DNA from 3 places in the Yersinia canariae genome. Region 3 is predicted to be linked to each of the others. Evidence: predicted binding sites of a transcription regulator. Region 3 holds the regulator's gene; each other region holds the start of a gene.

Region 1 (4,220 bases), 2.1 Mb from region 3:
GAACTCTTGGGAACACGCCAGACCGGCAGTGCCGAGTTTAAAGTGGCTGATTTACTACGAGACCAGGCCATGATTCCAGAAGTGCAGCGAGTAGCTCGTCATCTGCATCAGCAATATCCCGAACACGCACGGGCGTTGATAGAGCGCTGGCTACCCGAGCGCGCGCGTTACACTAATGCTTAATCAATAATGCATAAGGGGCGGATATAGCCGCCCCCAAAAAACCATTACCCCACGGCCGCAGGGAAAATTGGCAGTAACAGGTAAAGCTTAATCACGATTACATTGACGATATCAATAAAGAACGCGCCGACCATCGGTACCACCAAGAAGGCTAAATGTGATGGGCCGAAACGATCAGTAATAGCCTGCATATTGGCAATAGCGGTCGGCGTTGCGCCTAAACCAAAACCACAATGCCCTGCGGCTAACACTGCTGCATCATAGTTTTTCCCCATCAACCGATAAGTGACGAAGATAGCGTACAGCGCCATCGCCAGTGCCTGTGCTGATAGAATCACCAGCATCGGTAATGCCAGTGACGCCAGCTCCCACAGTTTTAGGCTCATCAACGCCATTGCTAAAAACAGTGACAAACTGACATTCCCTAGCACTGAAACTGCGCGATCAAAGACTTTATAAAAACCAATTGCCGACACCGTGTTACTGAGGATAACCCCAACGAATAACACACAAACAAAGGTCGGTAACTCAAACATTGTGCCCTGCAGCCCACCAGAAATCACTTGGCCAGCCATGAGGCAAATGGCAATCATGGCAATGGTTTCGACCAATACCAATGACGTTATCATACGGCCAGCAGAAGGCTTTTCGAAAGCAGACGGCACTTCGCTGTCCTCTGGGGTGCCATCCGGTGTGGAAGAGTGTTTTACCAAATAGCGGGCTACCGGGCCGCCAATCAACCCACCCAGAACCAAGCCAAATGTCGCGCAAGCCATGGCAACTTCGGTTGCATTTTCAAAACCATAACGTTCAACGAACACTTTACTCCATGCGGCACCTGTACCGTGCCCGCCTGATAGCGTAATTGAGCCGGCCAATAAGCCCATTAGCGGATCCAACCCCATCAGTTTCGCGAGAGCTATACCAATCGCGTTTTGCATCAATAGCAAACCGACGACAGCAAAGACAAACACACTCAGGGCCTTGCCACCCGCCCGTAAACTGGCCAAGTTAGCATTCAGGCCAATTGTTGCAAAGAATGCCAACATCAAGGGATCTTTCAGCGACATATCAAAGCTGATTTCCCAACCGAGGGTCTTTTGCATCAGCAGCATGAGAAAAGCCACCAGCAATCCGCCGGCAACGGGTTCAGGGATAGTGTACTTTTTTAGAAAAGGGACAGTTTGTACGAGTTTTCGGCCTAATAATAAAACCAGACAGGCCGCGACTAGCGTGCCATAGGTATCGAGATGAAACATCTTGGTACTCCATGCGATTGAAATATCGAATAAAAATATGACGTTAGACAGTTCCTTAATAAACGCCAAAGCAGTAAGAGGGGGATTAGAAAAAAAAATGCCCCGAATTACAAGTTTAGTAATAGAAAAAAATGAAGCCGCACCAGACCGGTATATTTAAAAAAATGCAGCGCAACCGATTGCTTTTGTGAGGCGGATCATTAAAATGCCCTCTTTGCCGATCCGGGAATGCCACTCCATGTCTACGCAATCCGCCGAACTTGATGCACCACAGCAGACAACAACTCGCCCCAGTGAATTAATTTATCGTTTAGAAGACCGCCCTCCACTCGCCCAAACCCTGTTTGCCGCGTGCCAACATTTATTGGCAATGTTTGTTGCAGTGATAACTCCCGGCCTACTGATTTGTCAGGCGCTGGGACTGCCGGCGGAAGATACCCAGCGAATTATTAGCATGTCATTGTTTGCCTCTGGCCTGGCATCGCTACTGCAAATTAAAACTTGGGGGCCAGTTGGCTCTGGCCTGTTATCTATTCAGGGCACCAGTTTTAACTTTGTTTCTCCGCTGATTATGGGAGGATTGGCGTTGAAGAATGGTGGGGCTGATATCCCAACGATGATGGCGGCCTTATTCGGTACTTTGATGGTCGCCTCCTGTACAGAAATTATACTTTCCCGTTTCTTACATCTGGCGCGCCGCATTATCACCCCACTGGTATCCGGTATTGTGGTGATGATTATTGGGCTGTCATTGATTCAAGTTGGGCTGACATCTATTGGTGGCGGTTATGGCGCAATGAGCGACCATACTTTTGGCTCACCTAAAAATCTCTTGTTGGCGGGTGCCGTGCTGTTGGTCATTGTTTTACTCAACCGCCAACGTAACCCGTATCTGCGGGTCGCCTCACTGGTTATTGCCATGGCCGTCGGGTATCTGCTGGCCTGGACACTGGGTATGCTGCCCGAAAGCCGTCCAGTCGTAGATACCGCCCTAATTACCATCCCAACGCCGCTGTACTACGGTTTATCTTTTGACTGGAATCTATTGGTGCCATTGATGCTTATCTTTATGGTGACCTCACTTGAGACCATCGGAGATATCACAGCAACCTCAGATGTTTCAGAGCAACCAGTTCATGGCCCGTTGTATATGAAACGCTTGAAAGGTGGTGTGTTGGCAAATGGTTTGAACTCCATGCTATCAGCCGTGTTTAACACTTTCCCTAACTCCTGCTTTGGTCAGAATAATGGGGTTATCCAATTGACCGGTGTTGCCAGCCGCTATGTTGGTTTTGTTGTCGCGCTAATGCTGATTGTCCTGGGCTTGTTCCCCGCAGTCGCTGGGTTTGTACAACATATTCCAGAACCTGTGCTGGGGGGCGCAACTCTCGTGATGTTCGGTACGATTGCCGCTTCCGGCGTGCGTATCGTGTCACGCGAAACCCTTAACCGCCGTGCAATTATGATTATGGCGCTGTCATTAGCCGTTGGTATGGGTGTCGCACAACAACCGTTAATTCTGCAATTTGCACCTGATTGGGTGAAAACCCTGCTTTCTTCCGGGATAGCGGCTGGCGGTATCACCGCCATCGTACTTAACCTACTCTTCCCACAAGAAAAATAATCTTTGCGCTAATACGTTGCTGAAATGGCCGGTCGTAATCGATACCGGCTATTTTTTTATGCCCTGATAACTGATTGTCTATTGAGCTAATGGACAATTTGCGGCATAAACAGGGTTCCGTATACAGACAGGTGTGGAAAAACCGGATGAAATTTCTCGGGAAAGTGCTGCTAACGTTATTACTGCTACTGGTGCTGTCGATAGTGCTGTGCTACGTACTGCTTCAGACCCGTTGGGCTGCCGGTTGGCTAAGCCATTGGGTCAGTGATAACAGCGAATATCGCCTCTCTCTGGGGAAAGTAGATCACTCATGGTCACAACCTGGGCAAATCAGTATCACTGATGTTTTGCTAGGCCGGGCCAATCAACCCGCGTTTCTTATTGCCCAGCAAGCGGTGTTAGGTCTGAGCTGGCGACAACTGACCGAACCTCGCCATTTTCTTAGCCTTAATTTGCAAAATGGGAGCTTAACTCTCAATAACAGCGCATCACCGCTCCCCTTGCAGGCTGATACGTTGAGGCTGACCAATATGGCGCTGAATACCACCATTGAGCCGCAAAATACGGCGGGTCAGTGGAAAGTGACGGGCCAACAAGTCAATGGTGGGCTCATCCCTTGGCAATCATTGCCGGGTAATAGTTTGGGTGAAAATGCCCAATTCCAGTTCAGTGCTGGCTCATTGACCATTAATGGCATTACAGCCCAAAAGCTGTATCTGCAGGGCTCAATCCAGAAAAAGACCTTTACTTTTAATAACTTCGGGGCTGACCTTGCGCAAGGGGAACTGACGGGTAATGCCAGCCAATCCGCCGATGGCAGTTGGTTGATTGACCGCCTGCGCCTGAGTAATATCCGCCTGCAAACAGCAGCAACTTTAGAAGACGTCTGGGATACATTTTTACAACTTCCCCCCATCACGCTGAAGCGCTTTGATTTAATTGATGCGCGTGTTGAAGGGAAAAACTGGGCATTTAATGACTTAGATCTGACACTTAAAAATATCACGTTTAAGCAAGGTGATTGGCAAAGTGATGATGGCGAGTTATCCCTTAATGCCGGTGATATTATTAAAGGTAATATTCATCTGATTGACCCCATCGCGACATTTACATTGTCACCAGCAGGGGTAGCCATTAATCAATTCTCCACTCGC
Region 2 (4,220 bases), 940 kb from region 3:
CGGTCACTTTGTCACCGTGGCTCATCCAAACATCCAGCACTGCTTCACCAGCTGGATTGATGGCATCTTTGATATCACGGATAAGCGCACTATCAGTTTTAATTTCAACCTGCGCATAACCAAATTCGCGCTGATTTGAACCTTCGACTTTGCCACCCAATTGCATCGCCATGGTCTGCATGCCGTAGCACACGCCCAACACCGGGACACCCGCTGTGAATACATAATCAGGCGCTCGTGGGCTGTCATGCTCAGTGGTGCTTTCAGGGCCGCCGGAAAGAATGATGCCGCTTGGATTAAATTCGCGGATTTGAGCTTCGGTCACGTCCCACGCCCAAAGTTCACAATAGACGCCAATTTCACGAACTCGGCGTGCTACTAATTGGGTATATTGCGAGCCGAAATCAAGAATCAGAATGCGATGTTTATGGATATTTTTTGTCATGTGCGGCAAATTCCAGATATTAAAATAAAAAATAGTCATCTGATGACCAGCACCAGATGACTAATTAACTTGTTATTAGCCCATGCGGTAGTTTGGTGACTCTTTAGTAATCGTCACATCATGAACATGGCTTTCTTGAATGCCAGCACCACTAATACGGACAAATTCAGCTTTGGTGCGCAATTCATTGATAGTGGCGCAGCCGGTCAGCCCCATACATGAACGCAGGCCGCCCATTTGCTGATGCACAATCTCTTTCAGCAGACCTTTGTATGCCACGCGCCCTTCAATACCTTCCGGTACCAATTTATCGGCAGCATTATCGGTTTGGAAGTAGCGATCTGAAGAGCCTTTGGACATCGCGCCCAGTGACCCCATTCCGCGGTAAGATTTGAATGAACGGCCCTGATACAGTTCGATTTCACCTGGAGACTCTTCAGTCCCAGCCAACATAGAGCCGACCATGACACAAGAAGCGCCCGCCGCAATGGCTTTGGAAATATCACCAGAGAAACGAATACCACCGTCGGCAATCACCGGAATACCCGTACCTTCCAGCGCTTCGACCGCATCGGCAATCGCCGTAATCTGTGGAACACCAACACCGGTCACAATACGTGTGGTGCAGATTGAGCCAGGGCCGATACCCACTTTAACCGCGCTGACACCAGCATCGGCTAAAGCTTTCGCTCCCGCGCCCGTCGCCACATTACCGCCAACGATTTGCAGGTTAGGATATTTAGCGCGTGTTTCGCGAATACGTTGCAAAACGCCTTCGGAGTGGCCGTGAGATGAGTCGATGAGCAGAACATCAACACCAGCAGCAACCAGAGCATCAATACGCTCTTCATTGCCAGCACCGGCACCAACAGCAGCACCAACACGCAGACGGCCATGCTCGTCTTTACAAGCATTAGGTTTGCGTTCTGCTTTTTGGAAGTCTTTTACTGTGATCATGCCGCGCAGATGGAAGCTATCGTCAACAACCAGGGCTTTCTCGACACGTTTTTCATGCATTTTTTGCAGAACAACTTCGCGGGCTTCGCCTTCTTTGACTGTGACCAAACGCTCTTTCGGTGTCATCACCGCAGTCACGGGTTGATCCAGGTCAGTGACAAAGCGAACGTCACGGCCAGTAATGATGCCAACCAGCTCGTAGTCTTCGGTCACTACCGGATAACCGGCGAAACCGTTACGGGCGGTCAGTTCTTTAACCTGACGGAGGGTGGTCGTTGGAGTCACAGTCTGTGGTTCAGTAACAACACCACTTTCGTGTTTTTTCACGCGGCTGACTTCTTCAGCCTGGCGCTCAATGGACATATTTTTGTGGATGAAACCTAAACCGCCCTCTTGTGCCAGCGCAATGGCCAGACGAGCTTCGGTTACGGTATCCATTGCTGCGGACAGCATAGGGATATTCAGGCGGATAGTTGCAGTCAGTTGAGTACCAAGTTCTGCCGTATTAGGCAAAACTGTGGAGTGGGCTGGAACCAGGAGAACGTCGTCAAATGTTAGAGCTTCTTTCGCGATACGTAGCATGGGCAATATCTCACCAAGGTGGATGTAAAAAGATAAAATATTGCCGTGGCATTATACAGAGCGTAATCGGTTGCCTCCAGCACTTTCTCATTATTTTTCTTGCCAAGCGGTTTGAGGCAGGTAATATCGATCAATTAAGTGCTTGTTTTAAAATTTGATCCAGGTCACATGTCACAAAATTCTGCTTCATCAATTTTTACTGTCAGCCGCCTTAATCAGACGGTGCGACAGCTGTTGGAAATGGAAATGGGCCAAATTTGGCTCACTGCCGAGATTTCCAACTTCTCCCAACCTTCGTCTGGTCACTGGTATTTCACCTTAAAAGATGACCGGGCGCAGGTTCGCTGCGCGATGTTCCGTAACACGAATCGCCGCACAACGTTTCGCCCGCAAAATGGCCAGCAAGTGTTGGTCAGGGCGTCAATCACGCTGTATGAGCCCCGTGGTGACTATCAGTTAATTGCCGAAAGCATGCAGCCTGCCGGTGATGGATTGCTGCAACAGCAGTTTGAGCAGCTTAAACAGCAACTGGCCGCAGAAGGGCTTTTCGACCAAAATCACAAGCAATCTCTGCCCAGCCCCGCCAGGCAAGTCGGGGTGATAACCTCATCCAGCGGTGCCGCGCTGCACGATGTTTTGCAAGTTTTGCAACGCCGCGACCCCTCTCTGCCAGTGATTATTTACCCGACCGCGGTGCAAGGCGCTGATGCGCCACTTCAAATAGTCCGAGCCATTCAATTGGCTAACCTGCGGGGTGAATGTGATGTATTGATCGTCGGGCGCGGGGGTGGTTCACTCGAAGATTTGTGGAGTTTTAATGACGAGCGGGTGGTGCGCGCTATTTTTAACAGTCGAATTCCCATTGTCAGCGCGGTCGGCCATGAAACCGATGTCACTATCGCGGACTTTGTTGCAGATTTACGCGCCCCAACCCCTTCAGCCGCCGCCGAGCTTGTCAGCCGTAACCAAATTGAGTTAGTTAGGCAAATTCAGGGGCAACAGCAGCGGATGGAAATGGCAATGGATTATTATCTGGCGCAGCGTAGCCAGCAATTCACCCGCCTTGAACATCGGCTGCAACAACAACATCCGCATTTACGACTGGCGCGTCAGCAAACACTCCTGCTGAAGTTACAGCGCCGCTTGGAAGAAAGCGCACAAAGCCAAATTCGCTTATTAAGCCGGCGTACTGAACGGCTACAACAGCGCTTAGTGCAAGCTCAACCTCAAGGCCAAATCCACCGTTATCACCAGCGGGTGCAACAGCAAGAATACCATTTACGGCAAGCCTTAGAACGCCAGCTTAATAGCTATCGTCAGCGCTTTGGTATCGCCTGCTCGCAATTGGAAGCAGTCAGCCCATTGGCAACGCTTGCCCGTGGCTATAGCGTCACGCAGACCCCTGAGGGTGCTTTGCTCAAAACCACCAAACAAGTGCATACCGGCGACAAGCTCACCACCAGATTGCAAGATGGTTGGGTGGAAAGTGAAATCACGCAAATCAATGTCGTAAAAAAGCGCCGCCAGCGCAAAACAGCCGACTAACGAAATAGCTGCCTGCAAATGACAAATTGGGCGCAGCTAGCAACCCTCTAGCTTCCAATATGAAGGGTGTAAAGAATTCTGTTGACCAATCAGACTATCGGCAGATAACTAAAGCGCACGCGGCTCTTCGAAATCAGTCCGTGGCCATTCTGACAAAAATAATCAACCGCACCACATGCCTTCAACACTTGCAGGGATTTAGCACAATCAGGGCACACTGCTTGTTGCTGAAAGTTGCCATGGCAGTTAGAGCAGTGAAAGTGGCCACTCACTTCCGTCATTGCTTTCTCACAAACCGGGCATAACGCATCCATAATTTCTCTCCGACAAATTGATGAAAACTTACATCACGCCCAGCGAACGTAAGAAGTAAATCCCGAGCGCAGTAGTGAAAAATGAGCCAACCGTGGTGATGGCAATAATATTCGCCGCAAGTGTAGCATTCCCCCCCATGGCCCGGGTCATGACATAACTGCCCGCAGCAGTTGGGGTCGCGGAAAACAGAAAAACAATACCTAATGTTGCGCCACGGAATCCCATCAGCACCCCCCCGAGCGTCATCAATATTGGTACGATAAATAGTTTTGCTACTGAGGATAATGCCGCCACATTGGAAGAACGGAACATTGCATGCCAATCAAGACTCGCGCCGGTGCAAAGCAATGCCAGAGGAAGTGCCAAGGCTGAGATA
Region 3 (4,220 bases):
ATGTGGTTATCAATAAAACTACAAAAATTGACCGCCAACTGAAGTGGTTTAATAACCACGCGCCCAGTAATGGGGCCAGCGCCGGGGATAGCGCCACTAATGGCATAATGGTCGCAAACACCCGGTTGGCCTTGCCGTCACGATAGCGATCTACGACCAATGCTTGCCAGCTCACGGCGGCAGAACAGACACCAATTGCTTGAATAAAACGCAGAACCAGTAATTGTGTTGCCGTTTCAACCCATAAAATCCCCAGACAGCCAATGGCAAATAAACTCAACCCTGCTAACAACACGGGTTTACGGCCTAATTTATCAGAAACTGGCCCCCAGACGAGCTGGGCGATAGCGAAACCGGCGAGAAAAATGCTGAGACTGGCACTGATAAAACCGGCGGAGGTTTGCAGTTCTTGCTGCATGGCGCCAAAGGCGGGCAAATACATATCGGTCGCCAGGTAGCCCAACATGCTCAAACCGGCGAGATAGAACATGAAACTTGAAGACGTTTTCATTCTTTATTTCTCTTTATATCCTATGTCCTTGAAACCGCAGGGGATAGCTCTGCTCGTTATTCGGCTCGCCCTCGAGCCTTAGCTCCACGAGATCGCGGCAAGCCGTGCGCCAATCTGCGCGTCACTGATTGGCATGCAATCAACTGATTTATATCAGTTAATTTTATTTAATAAGCTTGCTATCTATCTGCTGCCTCAATGACTTTGGCTAAATTATAATTTTGCAGGCAAAAATTTTGTCATTGAAATTAATGGCGGGGGGCATTCTATCCGGCGAGATATTCTGTTGTGAAACGGTAATATTTGCGACATGCTATCAAAAAAATTGATATCAATTATTTCGTGTGCGTGAGGCGAAAAATCATGTGGTCAGAATATTCATTGGATGTGGTGGATGCAGTTGCGCGTACAGGAAGTTTCAGCGCAGCCGCACAAGAATTGCACCGAGTGCCGTCTGCGGTCAGTTATACCGTGCGCCAATTAGAGGAATGGTTGGCTGTGCCCTTATTTACGCGGCGTCATCGGGACGTAGAATTGACTGAAGCGGGCCGGGTTTTTATCAAGGAAGCCCGAGATGTTATCAAAAAAATGAATAGCACACGCCGCCAGTGTCAGCAAGTCGCGAATGGTTGGCGCGGGCAATTAAATATCGTGGTCGATAAAATCGTCAAACCACAACGTAGCCGTCGTTTAGTGCAGGATTTTTATCGCCATTTCCCCGATATCGAACTGCGAGTGCGTTATGAGGTGTTTAATGGTGTCTGGGATGCGCTGGTGGATGGGCAGGCTGATATGGCGATTGGTGCAACTCGCGCTATTCCTGTTGGTGGGCGGTTTGTCTTTCGCGACATGGGTTTCTTGACCTGGCTTTGTGTGGTGAGTGTTAATCACCCCTTAGCCCATTTAACCGGGCCGCTTAATGATGACCAGCTGCGGCCTTATCCCTCATTGTGCCTGGAAGATACGGCGCGAAATTTGCCGAAACGAGATACTTGGACATTAGATAACCAACAGCGATTGGTCGCACCGGATTGGGCGACGGGAATCGACTGTTTGTGTGAAGGGTTATGTATCGGAATGGTTCCTGCGCATATGGTATCTCCATTGATTCAACAAGGGAAATTGGCGGTATTAACACTGACAGAACCCCTGCCTGACAGCCCGTGTTGCTTGACGTGGGATCAGAATAATCACTCACCGGCCTTAGCATGGATGCTGGCGTATTTGGGTGACAGTGTCACGCTAAATAATGAGTGGTTAAAAGATGATAATGATGTCACGTAGGGCGGCGGGCAGCAGGATTAGCTGCCGGTAGCATGCGGCGCTACCGGCATAGGCAAGATTAACGGCGATAATCGCGGAATGGGCCATCAGCAACAGACCGGCGCTCAACCAACTTAGGATGCACTTCAATTGTTTGCGGGTCTTCGCGTTTACTGATAATACGGTCGAGCAACATGGCAAAAGCGGTTTCGCCCAATCTCTCTTTTGGCTGATGAATTGTGGTCAGCGCAGGTGAGAAATACCGGGCATTACGGACATTGTCATAGCCAATCACCGAAATATCTTGTGGCACCCGCAGGCCCAACTCATCCGCAGCACATATTGCGCCCATGGCCATAATATCGCCGCCACAGAACACCGCGGTCGGGCGATGTTTTTGTGTCAGAATTTGGTGCATGGCCTTATAACCGGATTCGGGTTCAAAATCGCCCTGAACCACCCACTCATCACGTAATTCGATATTGGCTTCCTCTAGTGCTTTCAGGAAGCCCTGATGGCGACCACCGCCAGTATTACGGGATAATTGGCCAGGAATAGCGCCAATATCTCGATGACCGCGCTCAATAAGATAACGGCCGGCTAAATAGCCGCCTTCAAAAGCATTATCAATAATCGAGTCGGTAAAATCACCGCGAGCAGTACCCCAGTCCATCACAACCATGGGGATATTGCGATAATCTTCTAACATTCCCAGTAATTGCTCAGGATATTCAGAACACATCACCAATAATCCATCGACACGTTTTTGCGCCAGCATGGCCAGATAGGCTTTTTGTTTATCCAGATTATTATGTGAATTACATAAAATCAGGGTGTAACCTTTGCTATAACAGCTATTTTCAACTGCTTCGATCACCTCAGCGAAATAGGGCGCTTCACTGGATGTTGCCAACAAGCCAATTGATTTCGTGTGATTCACTTTCAAGCTACGGGCCACAGCACTGGGCGAATAATGCAGCTCTTTAATGGCCGCCCACACTGCGGCCTTAGTATTTTCGGCGACGAAACGAGTTTTATTGATAACGTGCGAAACGGTGGTGGTAGACACACCCGCGTGTTTGGCCACATCTTTAATCGTTGCCATAAAAAGAATGACTCCTAAGCTCACCTGTTACAACAGGTCAGTATTATGTTAATCGTTTGCCTGCATGACTCGAACACCGCTCAGACAGAAACACAATAGTGGGCTGGAGAGCGAAGTCAGATGGTCGTCTGAGAGTATTTATTGGACGTTATTAGTCGGCATACAGTTATGAACTGCGAATTTTGGCTGATCTGGAGGAAAAGTGGAAGAGGTAATCAATGTTATAAAGTGCGTAATGAGCACAAGATTTTTTTTCTTAACTGTGGGAAAATAATTTAACGCACTAATTATGTGCCTTTACCCTACTATACTCTCAATAATGCGGGTAGCAGGAAGGTGGCAAGCGGATGAATCTCGGTGAGTTTACTGTCGTAAATGATTCGGATGATTGCGCGTAGCCAACACCATTGCTACTGAAAGTATGATGAGTATAAAAATTAACCGGCTGAGGAGTTGTTATGGATACCAATCTGAAAATGTCGCTGATTACGACTGTTGGTGCGCTGGCAATGATTATTGCTTTTAGCTTCGTGGCGGTCATGAATTAATTAAACCGCTTGCCGGTGTGAAGTGATAAGTAGGGCGGTTAATCCGCCCTTAATTATGTCTAGAGAAATACCCGCCATCTTTCAAAATACAGGGTTGCTGGTCGCCTCACTCACCCAACTCATTGTGTTATTTCAATTCCTTGGGCTTATTTTATAACCACCTATCTGCAACTTGAAATCTATTGGGTATCACGTCAACACGATTGACTATTTCTTTTGCTGAATTAGGCTAAATTTTTCTCAACGAAAGACCAATTCACCAGCGCCCAGAAGTTCTCCAGATATTTTGGTCGCGCATTACGGTAATCAATATAGTAAGCGTGTTCCCATACATCTACAGTCAACAGCGGCTTATCTTGGGTCGTCAGCGGTGTGGCGGCATTGGATGTACTGACAATAGCCAGAGTGCCATCCGCTTTTTTGACCAGCCACGTCCAGCCCGCACCAAAGTTTTTCACTGCTGCATCAGTAAATTGCGCTTTAAATTCAGCGAAAGAACCGAAGGATTTATTAATGGCCTCGGCGACTTTGCCTGTTGGCTCGCCACCACCATTAGGTGACAAACAGTGCCAATAAAAGGTGTGATTCCAGACTTGAGCTGCATTATTAAAGATGCCGCCGCTGGAGGTTTTGACAATCTCTTCCAGGCTTTTACCGGCAAACTCGGTATCTTTAATCAGATTATTGAGGTTGACCACATAGGTGTTGTGGTGCTTGCCGTAATGGTATTCCAGCGTTTCAGCAGAAATGTGCGGTTCCAGTGCATTTTGTGCATAAGGTAATGCCGGTAATT

What was found. Region 3 encodes PurR, which represses purine synthesis genes. Its sites were predicted from a motif close to CANGCAAACGTTTGCNTG; they were not measured.
Region 1: the regulator PurR is predicted to act here: its motif matches at 1,611-1,628, upstream of F0T03_RS00210 (nucleobase:cation symporter-2 family protein).
Region 2: the regulator PurR is predicted to act here: its motif matches at 2,044-2,061, upstream of guaB (IMP dehydrogenase).

Annotation. Positions count from the first base shown of each region.
Region 1 is NZ_CP043727.1:45,709-49,928, reverse strand. It holds gene recG (ATP-dependent DNA helicase RecG) at 1-183, shown strand, start outside; gene gltS (sodium/glutamate symporter) at 228-1,442, opposite strand; gene F0T03_RS00210 (nucleobase:cation symporter-2 family protein) at 1,681-3,066, shown strand; gene F0T03_RS00205 (AsmA family protein) at 3,213-4,220, shown strand, end outside.
Region 2 is NZ_CP043727.1:1,244,917-1,249,136, reverse strand. It holds gene guaA (glutamine-hydrolyzing GMP synthase) at 1-445, opposite strand, end outside; gene guaB (IMP dehydrogenase) at 521-1,984, opposite strand; gene xseA (exodeoxyribonuclease VII large subunit) at 2,153-3,529, shown strand; gene F0T03_RS05775 (zinc ribbon domain-containing protein) at 3,619-3,843, opposite strand; gene F0T03_RS05770 (AEC family transporter) at 3,872-4,220, opposite strand, start outside.
Region 3 is NZ_CP043727.1:2,187,301-2,191,520, forward strand. It holds gene punC (purine nucleoside transporter PunC) at 1-511, opposite strand, end outside; gene punR (DNA-binding transcriptional activator PunR) at 875-1,795, shown strand; gene purR (HTH-type transcriptional repressor PurR) at 1,854-2,879, opposite strand; gene cydH (cytochrome bd-I oxidase subunit CydH) at 3,338-3,427, shown strand; gene sodB (superoxide dismutase [Fe]) at 3,652-4,220, opposite strand, start outside.